Regions from separate parts of the Gracilibacillus xinjiangensis genome, predicted to be linked through region 1. Evidence: riboswitches for the same ligand, from Rfam matches in the RefSeq annotation. Region 1 holds a riboswitch; each other region holds the start of a gene.
The links. Region 1 has a riboswitch for thiamine pyrophosphate ahead of thiD (bifunctional hydroxymethylpyrimidine kinase/phosphomethylpyrimidine kinase). Riboswitches for the same ligand answer to the same signal wherever they lie in the genome.
Positions count from the first base shown of each region.

Region 2: it holds a riboswitch for thiamine pyrophosphate, as region 1 does, so the genes downstream of both, ACFOY7_RS08855 (thiamine phosphate synthase) here and thiD (bifunctional hydroxymethylpyrimidine kinase/phosphomethylpyrimidine kinase) in region 1, are expected to answer to the same signal.
Region 3: it holds a riboswitch for thiamine pyrophosphate, as region 1 does, so the genes downstream of both, tenA (thiaminase II) here and thiD (bifunctional hydroxymethylpyrimidine kinase/phosphomethylpyrimidine kinase) in region 1, are expected to answer to the same signal.
Region 4: it holds a riboswitch for thiamine pyrophosphate, as region 1 does, so the genes downstream of both, ACFOY7_RS10125 (ABC transporter substrate-binding protein) here and thiD (bifunctional hydroxymethylpyrimidine kinase/phosphomethylpyrimidine kinase) in region 1, are expected to answer to the same signal.

Region 1 covers NZ_JBHSDT010000003.1:64,483-69,560, forward strand. The annotation lists gene thiE (thiamine phosphate synthase) at 1-566, opposite strand, end outside; gene thiM (hydroxyethylthiazole kinase) at 566-1,369, opposite strand; gene thiD (bifunctional hydroxymethylpyrimidine kinase/phosphomethylpyrimidine kinase) at 1,371-2,186, opposite strand; TPP riboswitch at 2,283-2,391, opposite strand; gene lepB (signal peptidase I) at 2,438-2,986, opposite strand; gene ACFOY7_RS03300 (CynX/NimT family MFS transporter) at 3,170-4,351, shown strand; gene ACFOY7_RS03305 (hypothetical protein) at 4,421-4,720, shown strand; gene ACFOY7_RS03310 (hypothetical protein) at 4,748-4,870, shown strand; gene ACFOY7_RS03315 (organic hydroperoxide resistance protein) at 4,917-5,078, opposite strand, start outside.
Region 2 covers NZ_JBHSDT010000004.1:1,002,765-1,007,842, reverse strand. The annotation lists gene ACFOY7_RS08870 (thiazole synthase) at 1-653, opposite strand, end outside; gene thiS (sulfur carrier protein ThiS) at 656-859, opposite strand; gene thiO (glycine oxidase ThiO) at 877-1,992, opposite strand; gene ACFOY7_RS08855 (thiamine phosphate synthase) at 1,976-2,602, opposite strand; TPP riboswitch at 2,702-2,802, opposite strand; gene ACFOY7_RS08850 (ferritin-like domain-containing protein) at 2,954-3,400, shown strand; gene ACFOY7_RS08845 (M20 family metallopeptidase) at 3,506-4,675, shown strand; gene ACFOY7_RS08840 (hypothetical protein) at 4,732-4,905, opposite strand; gene ACFOY7_RS08835 (ABC transporter permease) at 5,055-5,078, opposite strand, start outside.
Region 3 covers NZ_JBHSDT010000008.1:782,199-787,276, reverse strand. The annotation lists gene ACFOY7_RS15295 (methyl-accepting chemotaxis protein) at 1-1,648, shown strand, start outside; TPP riboswitch at 1,799-1,905, shown strand; gene tenA (thiaminase II) at 2,001-2,696, shown strand; gene ACFOY7_RS15285 (ECF transporter S component) at 2,686-3,276, shown strand; gene ACFOY7_RS15280 (ABC transporter ATP-binding protein) at 3,281-4,732, shown strand; gene ACFOY7_RS15275 (energy-coupling factor transporter transmembrane component T family protein) at 4,716-5,078, shown strand, end outside.
Region 4 covers NZ_JBHSDT010000004.1:1,232,971-1,238,048, forward strand. The annotation lists gene ACFOY7_RS10110 (metal ABC transporter solute-binding protein, Zn/Mn family) at 1-670, shown strand, start outside; gene ACFOY7_RS10115 (DUF4362 domain-containing protein) at 776-1,765, shown strand; gene wrbA (NAD(P)H:quinone oxidoreductase) at 1,793-2,389, opposite strand; TPP riboswitch at 2,586-2,695, shown strand; gene ACFOY7_RS10125 (ABC transporter substrate-binding protein) at 2,775-3,776, shown strand; gene ACFOY7_RS10130 (thiamine-binding protein) at 3,783-4,076, shown strand; gene ACFOY7_RS10135 (ABC transporter permease) at 4,116-4,868, shown strand; gene ACFOY7_RS10140 (ABC transporter ATP-binding protein) at 4,865-5,078, shown strand, end outside.

The DNA of each region.
Region 1 (5,078 bases):
ATAACAGAAACACCATCTGCACCCGCTCTTCTTAGGCGAAAAACATGGCTAAGTTTAATCCCGCCAATTGCCACAACGGGTATCCCTCCAACTATTGACCGAATGGAAGCCAATCCCTCCTCTCCAATCGGTTGTTTCGCATCTTCTTTCGTTTGGGTACCATAAATGGGGCCTACCCCAATATAGTCCGCCCCATCTTGCATCGCTTGATAAGCTTCTGCCTCATTCGTTGCCGAAACACCAAAAATCCAATCTTGCGGACACCTTTTCTTTAAATCGACTAGTGGCTCATCGTCTTGGCCGACATGGACACCATCCGCTTCTACTTCCAGAGCTAAATCAACTTCATCGTTTATAATAAAAGGGACATTGTATTTATGGCATAATCGTTTCATTTCAATAGCTAAATTTCGCTTATTCTTTCCAGTCAGTGCTTCTTTTCCTTTTTCACGAAATTGAAAAAGAGTAATACCGCCAATTAACGCGTCTTCTAAAACGATTAATGGATCTCTTTGTGTGTTATTACTACCCATAATGAAATATACTTGCAGTAATTCCGGATTCATCAAGCGTGACCACTTCCTAATCGACTCACTAAAATTTTCTCCTTGCTTTTTAATACATCTTCAGATATTGCATAAAGTTGATTAAGTAATTCGACTTGAAAATCACCAGGTAGACTAGCTTTTGAAGCAGCTTCCTCTGCAGCTATACCATAACAACTAATTGCTCTTGTCGCTGCTTTAAAAGTTTCTTTCTCTACAGCCAGAAATGCAGCAACAACCGATGACAGTAAACATCCGGCTCCCGTAACTTTCGTCAATAATGGATGACCATTCGAAATAATTGCTTTATCTTTTCCGTCTGTAACGAAGTCTAATGCCCCAGTAATCGCTAACGGTATATGTAATTGCTCGTATGCCACTTGCAATAATTCTTCCATGTCAAAGTCCCCCGATGCATCGACACCTTTCACTTCTGCAGAAACGCCCGCCAAATTAGCAATTTCCCCCGCATTTCCCCGTATGATACTTACCTTTACTTGGTCCAAAATGGTCTGTGCTGATTTTGTTCGAAATGTTGTCGCCCCAGCCCCAACCGGATCTAACACAACAGGTATTCCCGCTTTATTCGCTGCCTTCCCCGCTATAATCATTGCCTCTACTTGTTCTTTTGTCAGTGTCCCTATATTTAACACTAATGCATTTGCAATGCTAGCCATTTCCTCCACTTCTTCTCTTGCGTTTGCCATTACAGGCGAGGCACCTAATGCATATAATCCATTTGCAGTAAAATTAGTAACAACTAAATTAGTGATATTATGGATTAATGGTTGTTGCTCTCTTATTTTATCTAAAAAATATGTCATCCTATTTCTCCTCCTGACTCGGTAACCCTTTTAATCGATATCCCCAATGGTTAGTTGGTCCATTTCCATTTCCTAATTGTAAAGAATATTTAATTGCATCAGTAATGAATCCTTTTCCTATTTCTACTGCTTGTTTAATAGACTTACCTTTCGCCAGCTCTGCTGTAATAACCGCAGAAAACGTACAGCCTGTGCCGTGCGTGTGATGTGTATCGATCCTTTCTGTTGTAAAATACGTATATTCCTTCCCATCAAAAAGCACATCCTTTGCATCACCTTCAAGGTGACCACCCTTTACAACAGCGGCTTTTGCTCCAAGCTCTTTAACAATTAATTTCGCTGCTTTCTCCGCGTCTTCAAGTGTACTGATTGGAAATTCTACTAAGAACTCCGCTTCCGGGACATTTGGAGTGACAACTGTTGATAATGGGATAAGTAAATTGCGAATAACTGATCGAGACTTCTCCTCCATTAATGTGTGCCCACTCTTAGCAACCATTACAGGATCAATTACATACGGGACATCTGCTTTTCTTAATTTCCCAGCAATTAGCTCCATCATTTCAATTGTTGAAATCATACCAGTCTTCACAGCGTCCGGCTTGATATCTTCCCACACTGCATCAAATTGTTTTTCAATAAAAGAGACAGGCAAGTGCTCTACTTGTTGAACACCTAGTGTGTTTTGGGCAACAACAGAGGTAATCACACTCATTCCATACACTTCTCTCTCTTGAAATGTCTTCAAATCGGCTTGAATTCCGGCACCACCTGATGGGTCTGTACCTGCGATAGTAAGTGCACTTCTTATTTTCATACAAAAACCTCCCCTAATTTCTAATCCAATCAAAATCTTAAAAAGAAAAAACCGTTCCATTGGAAATGGAACGGTTCTATGAATATGCTCTATTCTTCTTAACCTATCCCACTTTCCTACGCTGGTGTTAACCAGTTCAGGTTCAAAGGGATCGAGAAACACTATTCTCATCTCAGCCATTCGAATGGCACCCCTAGCGGATTATATATTTAGTTGTCCAATTAAAGCAGAAACTTAAATTATCAAGTGAACTAATTAATAAGTCCAAATGAACTTAGTGGCCAAATACGCATTTTGACATCACCGATTACCGAATCCTTATCAATAAAACCAAATGAGCGGCTATCCTTACTAACTTTACGGTTATCACCTAATACAAAAAATGTATCTTCAGGAACTACTTCTTCCCCAGTCAACTCATACAAAGTAAAATCTGGTGTCAGTTTTTCACCTTCAGCTAAATTACTTTTATGTTCATCCAAATATTCTTCCTCAAATGTTTCCCCATTAATGATTAATTGGTCATCTTTCATTTCAATTGTATCACCAGGGAAACCTATTACTCTTTTGACATAATTATCGTCTGTATCTGGTGCTTTAAATGCAATCTCATCAAAGCGGTCGATTTGACTGATTTTACTTAAGATAATCCTGTCGCCATCTTCTAAGTTAGGCAACATTGATTCACCTTTCACAATTGATGGTGTAATCAAGAAATGACGGCACAATAACACAATGACCACAGCAATCAATAATGCTTTCAACCATGACAATAATTCAGCAACAAATTTATTATCCATTGTCTACCTTCTTTCACTATGATATCAAAAAATTTCCTAAATAATTGGAGTATGTTATTCTTATAAGCATTGCAGCTCAGTCTTATCCACTTACTTATTTTAACATAAATTTATATTGTATAGTGTATTTAAATTATCTAAACAATACAATCGAGCAAAAAACAGGAAATAAGGAGCAGAAATATGCCAACCAACCAAAAATGGAAGTACAGTCTATTTATAACAGGAATTATTATTCTTGCATTTAATTTACGACCCGCAATAACCTCTGTAGGGCCTATTATTGGAATTATTCGCGATGAACTACTTCTTGATAATTGGAATGTAGGTTTGATTACAAGTTTGCCATTATTAGCATTTGCCTTCATATCACCAATTGCCCCTAGAATTGCAAACAAAACCGGAAATGAAAAAGCACTCTTATATGGGTTAATTATTTTACTTAGCGGCATTTTAATCCGATCACTTGCTACTTTACTATTTTTATACATTGGCACAACATTAGTAGGTGTAGGAATAGCGATTATCAATGTTATTCTGCCGAGCTTAATTAAAGGAAGCTTCCCAACGAAAATCGGTTTAATGACAGGACTATATACAACATCTATGTCTATTTTTGCCGCTTTCGGATCAGGTTTTTCTGTACCCTTAACAGTTGACTACGGATTAGGGTGGAATATTACCTTGGCTAGTTGGGGTATTATTACAGTTATAGGTATTATCATTTGGCTTGTTGCTATGAGAAACTCACCAGCAGAACATGAGGTGAAATTATTCGAACCAAGCGGCAAGAGATTATTACGTTCAGGGATTGCATGGCAAGTAACTTTTTTTATGGGGTTACAATCCTTTTTATTTTATGTGACCATCTCCTGGTTAGCTGAGATCTTAACAGCGAAGGGATACGATGTGACAACAGCTGGATGGTTTGTTGCATACATGCAATTGATCAGCTTACCAGCGACTTTCCTAACCCCTATTATTGCTGGCAAATTAAAAGATCAAAAAGTTGTTGTATATGTATTCGGAGCCTGTGCCATTATTGGATACAGCGGATTGCACTTCAATCCTTCCATTGCTTTAATCACACTCTTAATAACATTAATCGGATTCGCTCTTGGAGCAAGTATCAGTTTAGCACTTGCACTATTAGGTTTACGAACAGAAAACGCTCGACAAGCGGCAGAATTGTCTGGAATGGCTCAATCATTTGGTTATCTTCTGGCATCAATCGGACCTATTTTTATTGGCTTTATGTTTGACCTAACAGGTAACTGGAATTCGGCAATTACCTTTATATTGCTGGTCTCACTTATTATGGTTGCTTTTGGTGTGGGAGCAAGCCGGAACAAATATGTATTATAATTATTTACTTTTTTTCCTTTCAGGCATATAATGAATACTTACTTAATTATTTAGAATGGGGGCAAAGAAATGAAGAAATTAATTGCCCTGGCACTTATATTTCTAATCATTTTCGCACCAGCCCAACTATATGAAAATAATTCTACAGAACATGCAGTAAATCTGAAAACAGTAAAAGATATACAAGACAAAGAATTACACCCAACAAACAATGGTTCTGATAAATATATAAATAACTATATACCTATTATCTTACTGCTGGTTGTAGCAATTTGTTACCAAAGCTTGATTATCCACTACTTATTTATACAAAGGACATTAACAGCGAGATTTTACCAGTCAAATTATTTGATTCTCTCCCATCAGTAATAAAAATAGAGGAGAGGAGGAATACAAATGATCTGGTTTCGTATCGCAATGATCGCTATGTTCTCCATAACAGCATTATCTGTGACAGTCTATCAAGGTATTGAAATCTTTCACGCATTTCAAGATCTAATTCATAATCGAGTAAAATAAGTTGATTAAATAACGCACACCTAAAATGGTGTGCGTTTTTAAACGTTTAAACTGCTTTTGTTTTTAGTTCTACATCAATATTTCCTCTAGTAGCTTTAGAATATGGACAGAAATCATGAGCTGCTTTCGCTAATTCTTCCGCTTCCTCTTGGGAAACACCTTTAATTTCCACATTTAGTACAACACCGATCTTGAAACCACCATCTGC
Region 2 (5,078 bases), on a different contig from region 1:
GCCATTTTCACTGGATCATCGGCACCTGATACAGCAGTATTCAATAACACGCCATCTGCTCCTAATTCCATTGCATAAGCCGCATCACGAGGAGAACCAATCCCTGCATCAACAATGACAGGTACATTTGCCTGTTCGATAATAAATCTTAAATTTAATGGATTAATAATGCCTTGGCCGGAACCAATCGGGGAAGCTCCAGGCATAATTGCATGTGCACCTAGTTCTTCAAGCTTTCTAGCTAAAACAACATCATCAGAAGTATATGGTAATACCGTAAATCCTTCTTCCAGTAAAATTTCCGTCGCTTTTAAAGTTTCAACAGGGTCTGGTAATAATGTTTTATCACAGCCAATTACCTCTACTTTTATCATGTCACACAATCCGGACGCATCAGCCAACTTCGCAATACGAACAGCTTCTTCAGCATTTTTTGCTCCTGCTGTATTTGGTAAAAAGCGATACTTTTTCAGATCAATTTTTTCTAAGAAATTCGGCTGCTCTGCATCAAAGATATTCATTCTCCTAACAGCAAAGGTTAATACTTCCGTCTCGGAAACCTCTACAGCTTTTTTCTGTATCTCATAATCCGGATATTTTCCTGTTCCTAACAATAATCTTGAGGTGAACTGAAATTTCCCTACTTTTAACATGATTATCCTCCTCCAACAAAATGTACGATTTCTAATTGGTCTCCATTTGAGACACTTACTTTCTTATGATCTTGTTTTTTTAATATGGTTTGATTGTGTTCTACAATTAATGATTTGTCAGTTAGGCCTAAAGCTGTGATTAATTCTTCTATATTTTTCACATCTGTTTGCAATTCTAATGGATCTCCATTAATAATCAGCTTCATCTTCGATAACACACCCTTTACACAAATGCTCGCTGCACTCTGTTTAGAGCAAAGCTTGCAGCATATTTAGCAGCTGCTTTTCCTTCGATTAAATCCGCTACCATCATTCCTGTAATCGGTGACAACAAGATGCCATTGCGATAATGCCCTGCAGCAACATATACTCCATCCCTGCCAGGCACCTCTCCTATATAAGGAAAACCATCGCTAGTTTGTGGTCGAATTCCTGCCCAGAAGTGCTCTAACTGTGCATGTTCGATAGCAGGGATAATTTTCCTTGCTTTTGTTAGTAATTGTTGTACACCTTTCACACGAACCGTTTTATCTGTAATACCATGAAGAGATGTAGCACCGATGATAATGCTGCCATCATTTTTTGGTACTAAGTAGCATCCATCAGAGAATATCGTACTTTCGATTAATGGCTGGTCTGGTCTTACCGAAATGCATTCCCCTTTTACAGGAGTAATAGCTAAATCATAAGGTAACCACTTGGTTGTATCTTTACCTGTTGCCATCACTATTTGATCAGAATAATATAGACCATTTGTTGTTCTTACACCTTTTAGGCCATTTTCCTGTTCGATCAATTCACTAACTTGGGTATGTTCTAACAACACTGCTCCATGGTTTCGTGCAGCTTTAGCAAAAGCTAGTGTTAATTGAGGGGCAGAAACCTGACCATCATCAGGAAAAAATAAAGCAGCAAGGAAATTTCCTGTTAATCTTCTCTCTTTTAATAACGCAGCCTTCTGGGTAAGGAGAAGAGCTGACTCACCAGCTTTTCCTTGAAACCTGGCAATCTCTTTCAATTCAATCAATTGTTTCTCAGTAAATGCTAACTTCATCGTTCCTTTTTGGATTAATCCAATATTAATTCCACTCGCTTCTTCTAATTCCCTTGACAATTCAGGAAAAAAAGCACGGCTTTGTCTTGCAAAGTGAAATAATGCACTATCTGAAGAGAATTCCAACTGTGCTCCTAACATACCTGCAGCAGCACTTGATGCACCACTTCCGATTACATCATTTTCTATTACCAGGACCCGATATCCTCTTTTGCTTAATTGATAAGCAATCGAACAACCAATTACGCCACCACCTACAACAATTTGATCATAATGTTCTCTCAAAATGTTCCTCCTCCCAATGATTGAATCTTTCATAATAAGCCTTTGCCGCTTGCAAAGGCGCAGGCGATTCCCAAAAAGCGGAGATCATCGCTAATCCTTTTGCCCCTGCACCCAAGACTTCCTCCACTTGCTCTGGATGGATTCCTCCCACTGCAATTGTTGGGATGGAGATAGATTTTGCAACACGCTGTAATGCTTGAATTCCTCTAGGCTTTACTCCTTGTTTCGATTTACTGTGGTAGATGTGTCCATATAAAATAAAGTCAGCACCATCTTTTTCCGCTTTCCAAGCTTCTTCGATTGAATGTACAGATTTACCTATTTTTAAATCTGGAAATTGTTTTTTCACTAATGTTACCGGCAGACTATTGTAAGCTAGTTGAACACCAGTACACCCTTTCATCACAGCAAGGTCAACTCGATCATTTATGATGACTTTAGATAATGGGATACCGATACCTGCTAAGAAATCAAGTATTTGCATTAGTTCTGCAGCAGTTTTTGATTTTTCTCTTACATGAATATAATCAAAATAATGATGCATCGTTCTTAATTGTGCTAGTTCCTTTTTTGTTGATTTTCCATTCGTGATCAGGTGAATCCCTTTCATAGCAAAACCTCCAATCCATCCATATAGTGAGGAAAATGGCAGAAAAAAACCACCCTTCCAGTAAAGAAGAGTGGTGTTATGATTTCATAAGTAAAGTACTCACTTGTTCCACCACTTCCCTCCGCTAGTGTTAACCAGATCAGGTTCAAAGGGTCCGAATAAATTCGTCTCAGCCGCATAAGGCTCCCCTAGTGTTCAATCAATTATTCAATTAAAGGATATATCGCTTACATATACAGCATAACATATAATTGGAATTCCCGCCAATATCTATTCATGTCAAATGTTTATTTTACTCGAATATGGGAAGATATATATTAGAAAGAAAATAATGAAAGGATGTTATTACAAATGGCACAAGATCAAGAAAAACTGCAACAGTTATTAGATGGATTGAATGTTGATTTAGCAAACGAATATGCTGCAACTATCATGTACACGTATCACGCATCAGTGGTTTCAGGACTATACCGCTCATTATTAAAACCATTTTTTGAAGATGAAATTAATGATGAGATCGGACACGCTTTATACTTATCAGATAAGATTAAAACATTAGGTGGAACGCCTACAACTACTCCTGCAAAAGTAGAACAATTAACGGATGTACAGGAAATGTTAGAAGCTACACTAAAAGCGGAAACAGAAACAATTGAACGATATGAAAAACGTAAAAAACAAGCAGAAGAATTAGGATTTACAGAACTGGTTGTAAAATTAGATGATATGATTGCAGATGAAACACACCATAAAGAAGAAACAGCAAGATTACTTTCAGACAAATCATTTTTTAGCTAACCCTCTCCCATTATTTATAGATAGAAAACAGACTTCCAGTACAATCTGGAAGTCTGTTTTCTTTTTCCCGCTATGTTATAATTACTCGAAAAAGGAGGGGAAACCATGCTTCACGAATTATTTCAGGAAATAGATAATAATTATGATGAGATGATTGAAATCCGCCGATATTTACACCAGCATCCCGAGCTGTCTTTCCATGAATACAAAACAGCCAAATATATTCAGGAATTTTACAACAAATTGAACATACCTTTCCGGGCAAGTGTTGGAGGCAATGGTGTTGTTGCAAAACTTGTTGGTGCTAAACCCGGTAAAACGATTGCTCTAAGAGCGGATTTTGATGCCCTTCCAATAGAAGACGAAAAAAATGTCCCTTATCGCTCAAAGAATCAAGGGGTTATGCATGCATGTGCCCATGATGGTCATACCGCAACATTACTAACTATTGCGAAAGTACTAAATAAATATAAAGAACAACTTCCCGGCACGATTATATTTATTCATCAACATGCAGAAGAAGTAGCTCCTGGCGGTGCTCAGCCAATGATTGCTGATGGTGCCCTGGACGGAGTAGATTATGTATATGGTACACACCTTTGGACAAACACTCCTTATGGAATTGTTCAAACAGCACCAGGAAATTTTATGGCGGCTGCGGATAAGTTTACCATTACGATAAAAGGGAATGGCGGGCATGGAGGAATCCCGCATCAGACGAAAGATCCCATCGTCATTGGGTCACAGCTTGTCACTAATTTACAACAGATTGTTAGTCGAAAATTAGATCCATTGACTACTGCAGTTCTTTCTATCGGCAAATTTCATGCAGGGAACGCCTATAATGTTATACCGGATACAGCAGTAATGGAAGGAACGGTCCGAACATTTGATCCAGAATTACAACAACTGATTATTACTGAAATGGAAAAGATAATTAAAGGCACATGCCAAAGCTATGATGCAGATTATACATTTGATTATCAAAAAGGCTATCGTCCTGTTGTCAATCACTCCATCCATGCGGAACTAATTATTCAATCTGCGGAAAATTTGGAAGAAGTAAACAGCGCTGAAATGAGTGTTCCGAGTATGACCGGTGAAGATTTTGCATATTATTTAGAAGAAAGACCTGGGGCATTTTTCTTTACTGGTGCTCAAAAAAAAGACCAATTTGTACCACATCATCATCCAATGTTTGACTTTGACGAAAGAGCGATGAAGATTGCTGCCAAAACATTAATTAGTACAGTAATGGAAGCTAATCTACTCTAACCCCGCTACAAAAGAGGCTGGCAAAAGGAGTTAATCCATACTATAATCCGGACGGTTCAACTGAATTTGTCCGGATTATTTGCTTTCCAGGATCTATCATCCTCTATATGCCAGGTTACTGCTTTAGAAGAGAGACTTTCTATGGAATGGATGACCAAACCTAAACTTACCTTACGTGATGCCGTCTTTACAGGATGATCGTTGTTCCACTTATTCGTCTTGTAAACCATTAAAAGCTGAGGTGTTGCCCACGGAAAGCGAGTATTTTCCCCAGCGGTGAGCTAGCATTATCTATATTAGTACATTAGTGAGTGATATATACTTGTGTATTTATTGTTCGGTTGTTAGATTTTCTATTTTTGTTATGTTTCATCCCTCTTTATCTTCGATTAATCTTTGTATG
Region 3 (5,078 bases), on a different contig from region 1:
GGCAGTTATTATTTTATTTAGTATATCGACCATTTACGCAACAGGATTAGTGAAAGATGTAGGTAATAATATTCAAGAAATAGAAAAAAGAAGTAAAATTGCTTTGGATATTTCACAAATGAGTACATTAACTGAATCAATGGGGTTAAGGGTCGCTAATTACGTTCATTATTCCACACAATCGTTTGTTTCGGAGTATGAAGATAGAAGACATCAATTTGACCTTCTTACAGCAGAGTTAGAACAATATATGGATACGCCAGAATCAAATGAATTATTTACTCTTGTTATTACGAATATGAATAAAATGAATGACACTTTTGTAAGCGATGTAATTCCTGCTGTTGAAGTAAATGATTTTGTTACAGCGAAAAGAAATGCACAAAGTTTAAACCAACTACAGTTAGAAACGGTGGCAGTTTTAGAAGTACTTGTTGATATTATTAATCAAGATATGGAACAAGCTGTAGCAAAAGCTGAGATTGCTCAGAGTAATACATATACTACGCTCATTGTTTCTATTATTGTATCCATAATATTAAGTTGTTTAGCCGTTTTCTTTATTAGCAGAAATATATCCAGTAACTTACAGAAAGTAATTGAATATAGTAATCAGATTGCAGCAGGTAAATTAAACATAGAGAACATCAAATACAAAGGAAAAGACGAGATTAGTAAACTGATTAATGCAATTAATACAATGAGAGAGAATTTAAGTAACATGATTCAACATATTACTGATATCTCTGATGTCGTCAGTGAACGAAGTACTGCACTAAAAGCTAGTGCCAAAGAGGTACATACAGGTGCTGAGCAAGTATCACTTACAATGGAAGGGTTAGCCAAAGGATCGGATAATGAAGCAAACTTTTTAAGTGAATTAACGGAAGAGATGCAAAAATTCAGTGAAAAAATAATGACAACAAACGAAAACGCTGAATCAATTGCAAATTCTACATCTTCTGCAGAGGTGCTGATAACGGATGGAAAGAACTTAATGGGACAATCTATTGCACAAATGGAACGGATTGATCAAATTGTTACAGAAGCAGTTGATAAAATGAAAGTGCTTGACAGCAAATCTCATGAGATCACGAAGCTAATCTCCGTTATTAAAGAAATCGCTGAACAAACTAACTTACTTGCATTAAATGCTGCAATTGAAGCGGCAAGAGCTGGGGAGCATGGCAAAGGTTTTGCGGTAGTTGCAGACGAAGTGCGTAAACTAGCTGAGCAAGTAGGTATCTCTGTGAAAGATATTACAGTCATTGTACACAGTATTCAGGACGAGACAACAACTGTATCAAATTCCCTGATAGGCGGATATAGAGAAGTCAAAGAAGGAACATCACAGATTGAAGAAACAGGTCGAACCTTTGAAGAAATAAATCATGCGGTTAAATTAGTTGTAGAAAATATACAAAACATCTCTGAAAACTTAACTGAAATAACTTCAAGCAGCCAAGGAATGAATGGAGCTTTACAAGAGGTTGCATCGATATCCGAACAATCAGCTGCGGGTATCGAAGAAACCACTGCTACGTCAGAACAAACAAGTCAATCAATGAATCAAATTATCACTAATATTACTGAATTAAATGACCTGTCTAAAAAGCTTCACGGTGTTGTTCAAAAATTTGAAATATAAACCTGGAATATAAGCCCATTCCGTCGAACAGGTGAAGGGATCTCGGCAGCAAAGTAAATGACTGAGTATTGAATGAATTCATTTTTTGTTAAAAATTGTATTGACAAGTTAGCAATATCTGTTATAGTAGAGACGAAATTATATAACCCGTAATTCCACTAGGGGTGTCTTTTAAAGACTGAGATTAAAGTATTACTTTAAGACCCTTAGAACCTGATCTGGTTTATACCAGCGTAGGGAAGTGGCGAAGGATTATCCTTTATTTATCATAAATTTTTCTGTATTTATGACCACTATCTTTACGTTGGTAATGATAGTGGTTTTTTGTGGTTAAATAAAGGGAGGAAATGAAATGAAGTTTTCAGAAATTTTACGAATAGAAGTTGATCCGATTTGGCAGGCAAGTTTTGACCATCCATTTGTACAAGGAATTGGTCAAGGGACCTTACCCATTGATTGTTTTAAATACTATGTCCTGCAGGATGCATATTATTTATCCCATTTTGCCCGTATCCAATCATTAGGTGCAGCCAAGGCGAATTCACTCGAGAGCACCTATCGTATGGCATCACATGCTCAAGGTACATATGAAGCCGAACTAGAGTTACATCGAAGCTTTTCGGACATTTTAGGTATTACAAAAGAAGAGAAGGCAGCTTTTAAGCCATCACCCACCGCATATGCTTACACTTCACATATGTATCGTGCTGCATATGAAGGACATCTAGGTGATGTAATTGCAGCAATACTTCCTTGTTATTGGCTTTATTTTGAGGTTGGGGAAAAATTAAAAGATTGTAAGCCGGACCATCCTGTCTATCAAAAATGGATTTCCGCATATGGCGGTGACTGGTTTGGTAATTTAGTGAACGAACAAATTGATCGCTTGGACGAAATAGCCAGTCAAGTTACAGAAGCGGATCAAGAACGGATGAAGGAACATTTTGTTATTAGCAGTAATTATGAATTACTGTTTTGGGAAATGGCGTATCAAATGGAGACATGGGAGACTGTATTATCGAAAGGAATGTTAGCTAATGAAAAATAAACTAACTCTTACAGATATTTTAGTTACCATTGTTATTGCAATCGTATTTAGTGTGATATATAAAATCTGGGGTCCATTATATAATACTCTTTCCGTATTTGGATTACACATTGACCAATTAGTTTATGGGATGTGGTTTATGGCAGCAACTGTCGCATTCTTAATTATCAGAAAACCAGGTGTTGCTCTCCTGGCAGAATTAGCTGCAGCACAAGGAGAATTTCTATTTGGTGGTCAGTGGGGAATTAGCCTTCTGTTATATGGTCTAGTACAAGGACTGGGCTGTGAACTGATATTTGCAATATTCCGTTATAAGAATCACCGTATTTTTGTGATGTGTCTTGCGGCAATTGGGGCAACGATTGGTTCCCTTTGGTTAGATACTTATTATGGCTATATACAGGAACTAGTCTGGTGGAACTTAACCCTTTTAATTGTATTCAGGACACTCGGTGCAATAGTTATTACTGGTTTTTTTGCATTTTATCTAGTGAAAGCTTTAGAGAAAACAGGTGTAACAAACTTAGTTAGACCAGTTAATCAGAAGCATTACCAGGCACTGGATGAAGAGGTAAGGTGAGAGAATGGATCAAGTTGAAGTGAGTATAGAAGGGTTAAAAGTTAAGTTTCCTGATGAGAAGTCCTTTTTATTTAAGGATTTCTCGCTTTCTATAAATAAAGGGGAGAAGGTACTTTTGGTTGGACCATCCGGAGCGGGGAAATCAACATTGCTCAAGATACTTGCAGGTATTATTCCACACTCTGTAGAAATCCCCATGAAGTGTGCGGATAGTAAATTATCGAAACATTCTGGCTATGTTTTTCAAGATCCTGATACCCAATTTTGTATGCCGTATGTTGATGAAGAGATAGCTTTTGTATTAGAAAATCTTCAAATACCGCATGAGGAAATGTCTGATCGAATTCAATTCTATATGGAAAAAGTAGGTTTAGTTTTACCTGAGTCTCATACGAAGATTGACAAATTGTCTGGTGGAATGAAACAAAGGTTAGCAATTGCTAGTACACTCGCATTACAGCCAGATGTTATGTTTTTAGATGAGCCAACAGCAATGTTAGATAGCGAAGGAACACAACAAGTATGGGAATCAGTTAGGAAGATAGCTTCAGATAAAACGGTTATCATTGTGGAACATAAGATAGAACATGTTTATGATTTTGCTGACAGGATGATCATGTTGGATTCTCAAGGTGCCATTGTTGCAGATGGGGAACCGAATTACGTCATCAATCATTATAAAGATCTCTTTCGGCAATACGGAATTTGGTATCCAGGAGTTTGGGAAGAAAATATTCCATCCTATCTCCAGTATGCTGAAAAACCAGTGCCTGAAATGACAATACATCACTTAACCGGATATAGGAGTAAGAAGGGCTTAATCCATGTAGAGAACGCAATAGTTAACAAGGGAGAATGGATTACAATTACAGGTAAAAATGGATCAGGAAAAAGTACACTTCTACAAGCTTTAGCAAAACTAATCAAAACAAAAGGTGAAATAAACTATTCGATCAAACAAGATAAGGCTTTTTATCGATATGTTGGGTTTGTCTTTCAGAATCCTGAATTGCAATTCGTAACAAATACAGTATACGAGGAATTAGCTTTTTCATTACGTGATTGCCAGCTAACTAATGAAGCGTGTGAACAGAGAATTAGAGATCAATTGGCTGTTTTTCAATTAGAACACGTGAAAAATAAACATCCCTTTCAATTATCTGTTGGACAAATGAAACGTTTAAGTATCGCAACGGTAACTATTATGCGACCGAAGATCTTACTATTAGATGAACCTACATTTGGACAAGATGCTGCTAATACTTTTCGCATGTTAGATTATTTTTTAACTCTTTCCAATGATGGAACGACGATATTAATGGTTACTCATGATCTTCATATTAGGAATTACTTTGCTACAACAGAGTGGATCATTGATGCTGGTAAATTAGCGGGAGTGTATCGGTTACGTAATACAGAAGGAATGGAGGGAAAGCAAAGTGCTATTGGAACTTAATCCGAAAATAACATGGCTTCATTATGTAAATCCGTCACTAAAACTTTTCCTTCTTGTTTTATTGTTTGTTGGTTTATTATTTGTAGATTATATTCATTTTCATATCTATTTTGTTATCGGATTATCTTTCCTATATTTTTTTATGACAGGTTATTCAATGAAATGGTTATTGTTATTTGCTTCACCCTTTATTGTCATATTCATCTCGTCTTTTACATCAATGGCTTTTTTTGGTGAAGGAGAAACGACATTCTTTCATTTTGGAATTATACACGTTACAGAGGAAAGTTTTTTCAGGGGGTTACATCTGGGGTTAAGAAGTATTATCTTTGGTTACCTAGGATTA
Region 4 (5,078 bases), on a different contig from region 1:
GGAAGAGGACCACAACCACAGCCATGAAGAAGAAGCAACGGAAGAGGACCACAACCACAGCCATGAAGAGGAAGCAACGGAAGAGGATCACAACCATGATGATGAAGCAGCAGCAACAGAAGAAGCACATGATCACGATCATGGAGATGTCGACCCCCATGTGTGGTTAGATCCAACGAAAGCAATTGGTTTGGCTGAAAATATTAAAGATGCATTAATTGAATTAAATCCAGATCAAAGCGACTTCTTTGAAGAAAACTTTCATAATTTAGAAGAAAGATTGATAGCATTAGATAAGTCATTTCATGAAACGATTGATCAGACGTCAAATAATGAGATTCTAGTTACACATGCAGCCTATGGATACTGGGAAAAAAGTTATGGCTTAGAACAGATTGCGATCACTGGAATATCGCCATCAGATGAACCATCCCAGAAAGAAATTGAGAGAATCATTGATCATGTGGAGACGAACGGTATTAAATATCTATTGTTCGAACAAAATATAGAACCAAAAGTCGCGCAAGTTATTCAAGAAGAAGCGCAAGTAGAAGCACTGGAGCTGCATAACTTATCGATCTTAACTGAAGAAGATATAGATAATGGAGAAACTTATTTTACATTAATGGAACGAAACTTAGAAGTGCTGAAACAAGCATTAGAATATTAGATGAAAAGCCACTAGCATTGCCTGGTGGTTTTTTTCATGGGATAAGAATGTAACTTTTTTTATTTTTGTACGACTATAAAAATAAAAAAAGCGGGGTGTTTTCGTTTGAAATATTTATTTAGTGTTCTGCTTATATTTCTAGTTGCATGCGGTACGAGTAAACTAAATGATGGCACGAATCATGATCAAATGAATAACAATATTCCAGGAGAAAATAACAGTACGATGGTTGGCTATATTGCAGAAATAAGCGACGAAAGTGTTCTAGTAGTAGAGAAAAGTATACAGCAACCTTTTGAGGAAATTCCTATTGAAGAAACTTATGTAAAAGCAGGGAATGCAATAATTTTTCAGTTAGAGAAGCAAGAGTCATTAGATTTGTTTCAAATTGGTGAGAAAGTGGAAGTCACATATAATGCTCTTGCGGAGTCTTACCCTGGACAGAGCACGGCTCTCGATATAAAGAGAGTGGCCGATGAGATAAATGATGTAATATTTTACCAGGCCCGTTACGAAAATTTAATTCAGCTAGAGTTGTTTGTTCAAGCAATTCAAAATGGGATGGATAAGCAAATAAGAGTGGTACATTATACGACTGAGGGTGATCCCGTTTTTAAGGTTTACTCGTATTTAAATGGCCAAATTAGTGTCGTAGTTGATCGATCACAAGACCAATATGGCTCTGAAGATAATAAGATAAGTCAATTTACTTGTGATCAACTGGAATATTATTTAACAGATGACCAAATGATTTCTTTTGATCTAGTTGGGTGTGATGCGAATGAAGCAACATCCTTACTGATGGCAGAAATAGAATTATCAGAAATGATTATACCAGAACAAATCTACACAAGGGTGCTGGTTAGAGCAGGAGATAATGTTTTATTCGATACTACTGATCGTGAAGAGATTAATGGGATTGTTGATAAAGTAAGAAGTAGTAAGGCACAATCAATTGCTGCTATTACATTAATGCAACCAGACGGGGAACTTGTATTGTCAGGTAAGGGGGCGAATATTGTCTTCGATTTCTACAAGGCTGGTAATTTAGTAAGAATGAACAGTTACCTGGAAACGGATTTATCAATTAAATAAGAGAGGAAAGAATCTCCTCTCTTTTAATTAGCCATGGATTTTTGATGCTACTTCCACGGCACGTCTTGCTTGGTGTTTCACTGCATTTTCCACATTTTCTACCATAGAACCATCTTGTGCTTGTGTTACACTTGTTCCGTAAGGATTTCCTCCAGACTCGTAAGCACTTTCGTCAGTATATCCTGGAGGTACAATAATCGCACCCCAGTGCATCATTGTAGTGTAGAAGTTTAATAATGTCGCTTCATGGCCACCGTGTGAATTCGATGCAGAGGCCATAGCAGTCACTACTTTATTCGCTGTTTTTCCAGTCGCCCATAAGCCGCCTTGGGAGTCAATAAATTGTTTCAGTTGGGATGGCACACTGCCAAATCTTGTCGGCATACTGAAAATTATCGCATCAGCCCATTCGATATCATCCGAAGTTGCGACAGGTACGTCTTTCGTTTCCTCTACATGTTTTTTCCAGGCTTCATTCGAGTTAATTGCTGCTTCTGGTGCCAATTCTTCTGTACGCACCACTTTTACCTCTGCACCAGCTTCTTTCGCTGCTTCTGCCGCCCAATTAGCCATCTGATAATTAGTGCCAGTCGAGCTATAATAAATTACTGCTACTTTTACCATTGATTCAAACTTCCCTTCCTTATAATTCTGCATTTAAAGTTGTCTTCCAGAATGAGAAATATTAATTATCTCAGTTTCAAGACAGTTGTTATCATAACAAACTTTAATAATTTGTTGCAAGGTAATTGCTTTATTGATGAAAACCTCTTGAAATATTTGTTGTTTTATGCCAAAGTAGGTAGATAGGAAATTTAATATGTACATGTAGGGGGACTGGTGTTGCCAGTTGAGATTGTATCCAAAAGATACTGACCCTTAGAACCTGATCTGGTTAGAACCAGCGTAGGGAACATATGGGATCTTGCAATCTATATGCGCTCTAGGCTAATGTCTAGGGCGCTTTTCTATATGTTCTCTTAAATAAAAAAATTAGGGGGAAAAAATCATGAAAAAAATTTTTATTTTAGTAATTGGCATGCTTTTATTTTTAACGGCATGCGGTGGAGACAACGAAAACGGAGCTGCAGAAGAAAAAAATACAGAAGAATTAAAAGATATCACATTTGTACTTGATTGGACACCAAATACGAATCATACAGGTCTATATGTCGCGAAAGATAAAGGCTATTTTGAAGAGGAAGGACTAAATGTGGAGATCGTGATGCCTGGTGAAGCAGGAGCTGATCAAACTGTCGCATCAGGTCAGGCAGAATTCGGGATAAGCGCACAGGAAGCTGTAACAGAAGCACGTGTTCAAGATATTCCAATCGTTTCAATAGCAGCTGTAATTCAGCATAATACCTCAGGATTTGCTGCACCTGTTGATAAAGGAATTAAATCTCCAGCAGATTTTGCTGGCAAAACTTATGGCGGTTGGGGCGCCCCGGTAGAAGCAGCAGTGATTGACTCATTGATGAAACAGGAAGATGCATCAGTGGAAGATGTAAATATTATTAATATGGGAAATACAGATTTTTTCACAGCGGTAGAGCGTGATGTGGATTTTGCCTGGATTTATTATGGATGGACAGGTATTGAGGCAGAATTAAGAGGTATTCAACTTGATATGCTATATTTAACGGATTATTCGGAAAAACTAGATTACTATACTCCAGTTATCACCACGAATGAGGAAATGATTGAAAATGATCCTGACACTGTTCGGGCATTAACGGCTGCAGTGACAAAAGGTTACGAGTATGCGATCGATAACCCTAGTGAAGCTGCAGATATATTAATGGAAGCAGTACCAGATTTAGATCCAGAGCTCGTACAAGCAAGCCAGGAATGGCTATCACCAAAGTATCAGGATGATGCATCAAGATGGGGAGAACAACAAGCTGAGGTTTGGGAAAATTATGCTGACTGGATGTTGGAAAATGGATTATTGGAAAAGGAATTAGATGCTGAATCAGCATTTACTAATGAATTTTTACCAAAGGAGTGAAGCAATATGGCGAATGCGTTAGTAAGTATACAAATTATTCCGAAAACCCCTAATGGGGAGGATGTCATCCCATTTGTGGATGCAGCAATTGAAGTGATCCAAGCGTCAGGAGTGACGTATAAAGTTGGTCCGCTAGAAACGACCATGGAAGGCGACTTACGAGAGTTATTATTAGTCGTTGAGAAAATGAATCAGCGTATGCTGGAACTTGGGTGTCCCAGCAACATATCACAGGTGAAAATTTACACAAGAGCAGATGATAGGGCATCAATGGATGACCTAACAGCTAAATACAATTAAGCCCGAATAAATGACATTCAGAAAGGAGGGGCAGCATAGATGGTCAAAAAATCATGGCTCCCGATCACTGTAATTTTTGCAATAATACTAATTTGGGAGCTTGCTGCTAGAGTGCTGCAAGTACCTGACTGGATCTTACCTGCACCAACAGTCATATTAGCAGAGGCAATTGCAGGCTGGTCCAATTACCAGCATCACATTTTCGCAACAATCAAATTAACCATTTACGGATTTTTGTCTGGTGTGATTATCGGTTTGCTCATTGCGATGACACTTCACTTAGTACCAAGGCTGAGGGAAGCATTATACCCTTTATTAATAATGTCACAAAATATCCCGATCATTGTGCTTGCACCACTCCTTGTGATTTGGTTTGGGTTTGGAATTACACCGAAATTGTTAATCATTATTCTTGTCTGTTTTTTCCCAATTGCCGTCGCCACAATCGATGGATTAAAGCAAACAAGTCCAGAGTTAATCCATTATATGAAAATGGCTGGAGCAACAAACAAGCAAATCTTCACTAAACTAGAGCTTCCACATGCTTTACCAGCCATTTTTTCAGGATTGAAAATCTCAGCAACCTATAGTGTAATGGGTGCTGTCATATCAGAATGGCTTGGTGCCAACCAGGGAATTGGTGTATATATGACACTCGCTTCTTCATCATTCCGAACAGATCGGGTCTTTGTTGCGATTCTGTTCATTATGATATTGTGTCTGTTATTTTTCATGCTTATCATTGGTTTAGAAAAAATATTGATTAAATGGAGAAAGGATGAGAATGGATGAGCACATTACAAATTAAGCAATTAACCAAAAGCTTTGGTAATGATACCATTCTCGAACAGCTCGATCTTAAAGTAAATGAAGGAGAATTTGTTTCATTACTAGGCCCTTCCGGCAGTGGAAAGAGTACGATCTTCCATCTGATTGGCGGACTGTACCAACCAGACAATGGAACAATCACCATTGATGGGAACGACATTGTCGGAAAAAAAG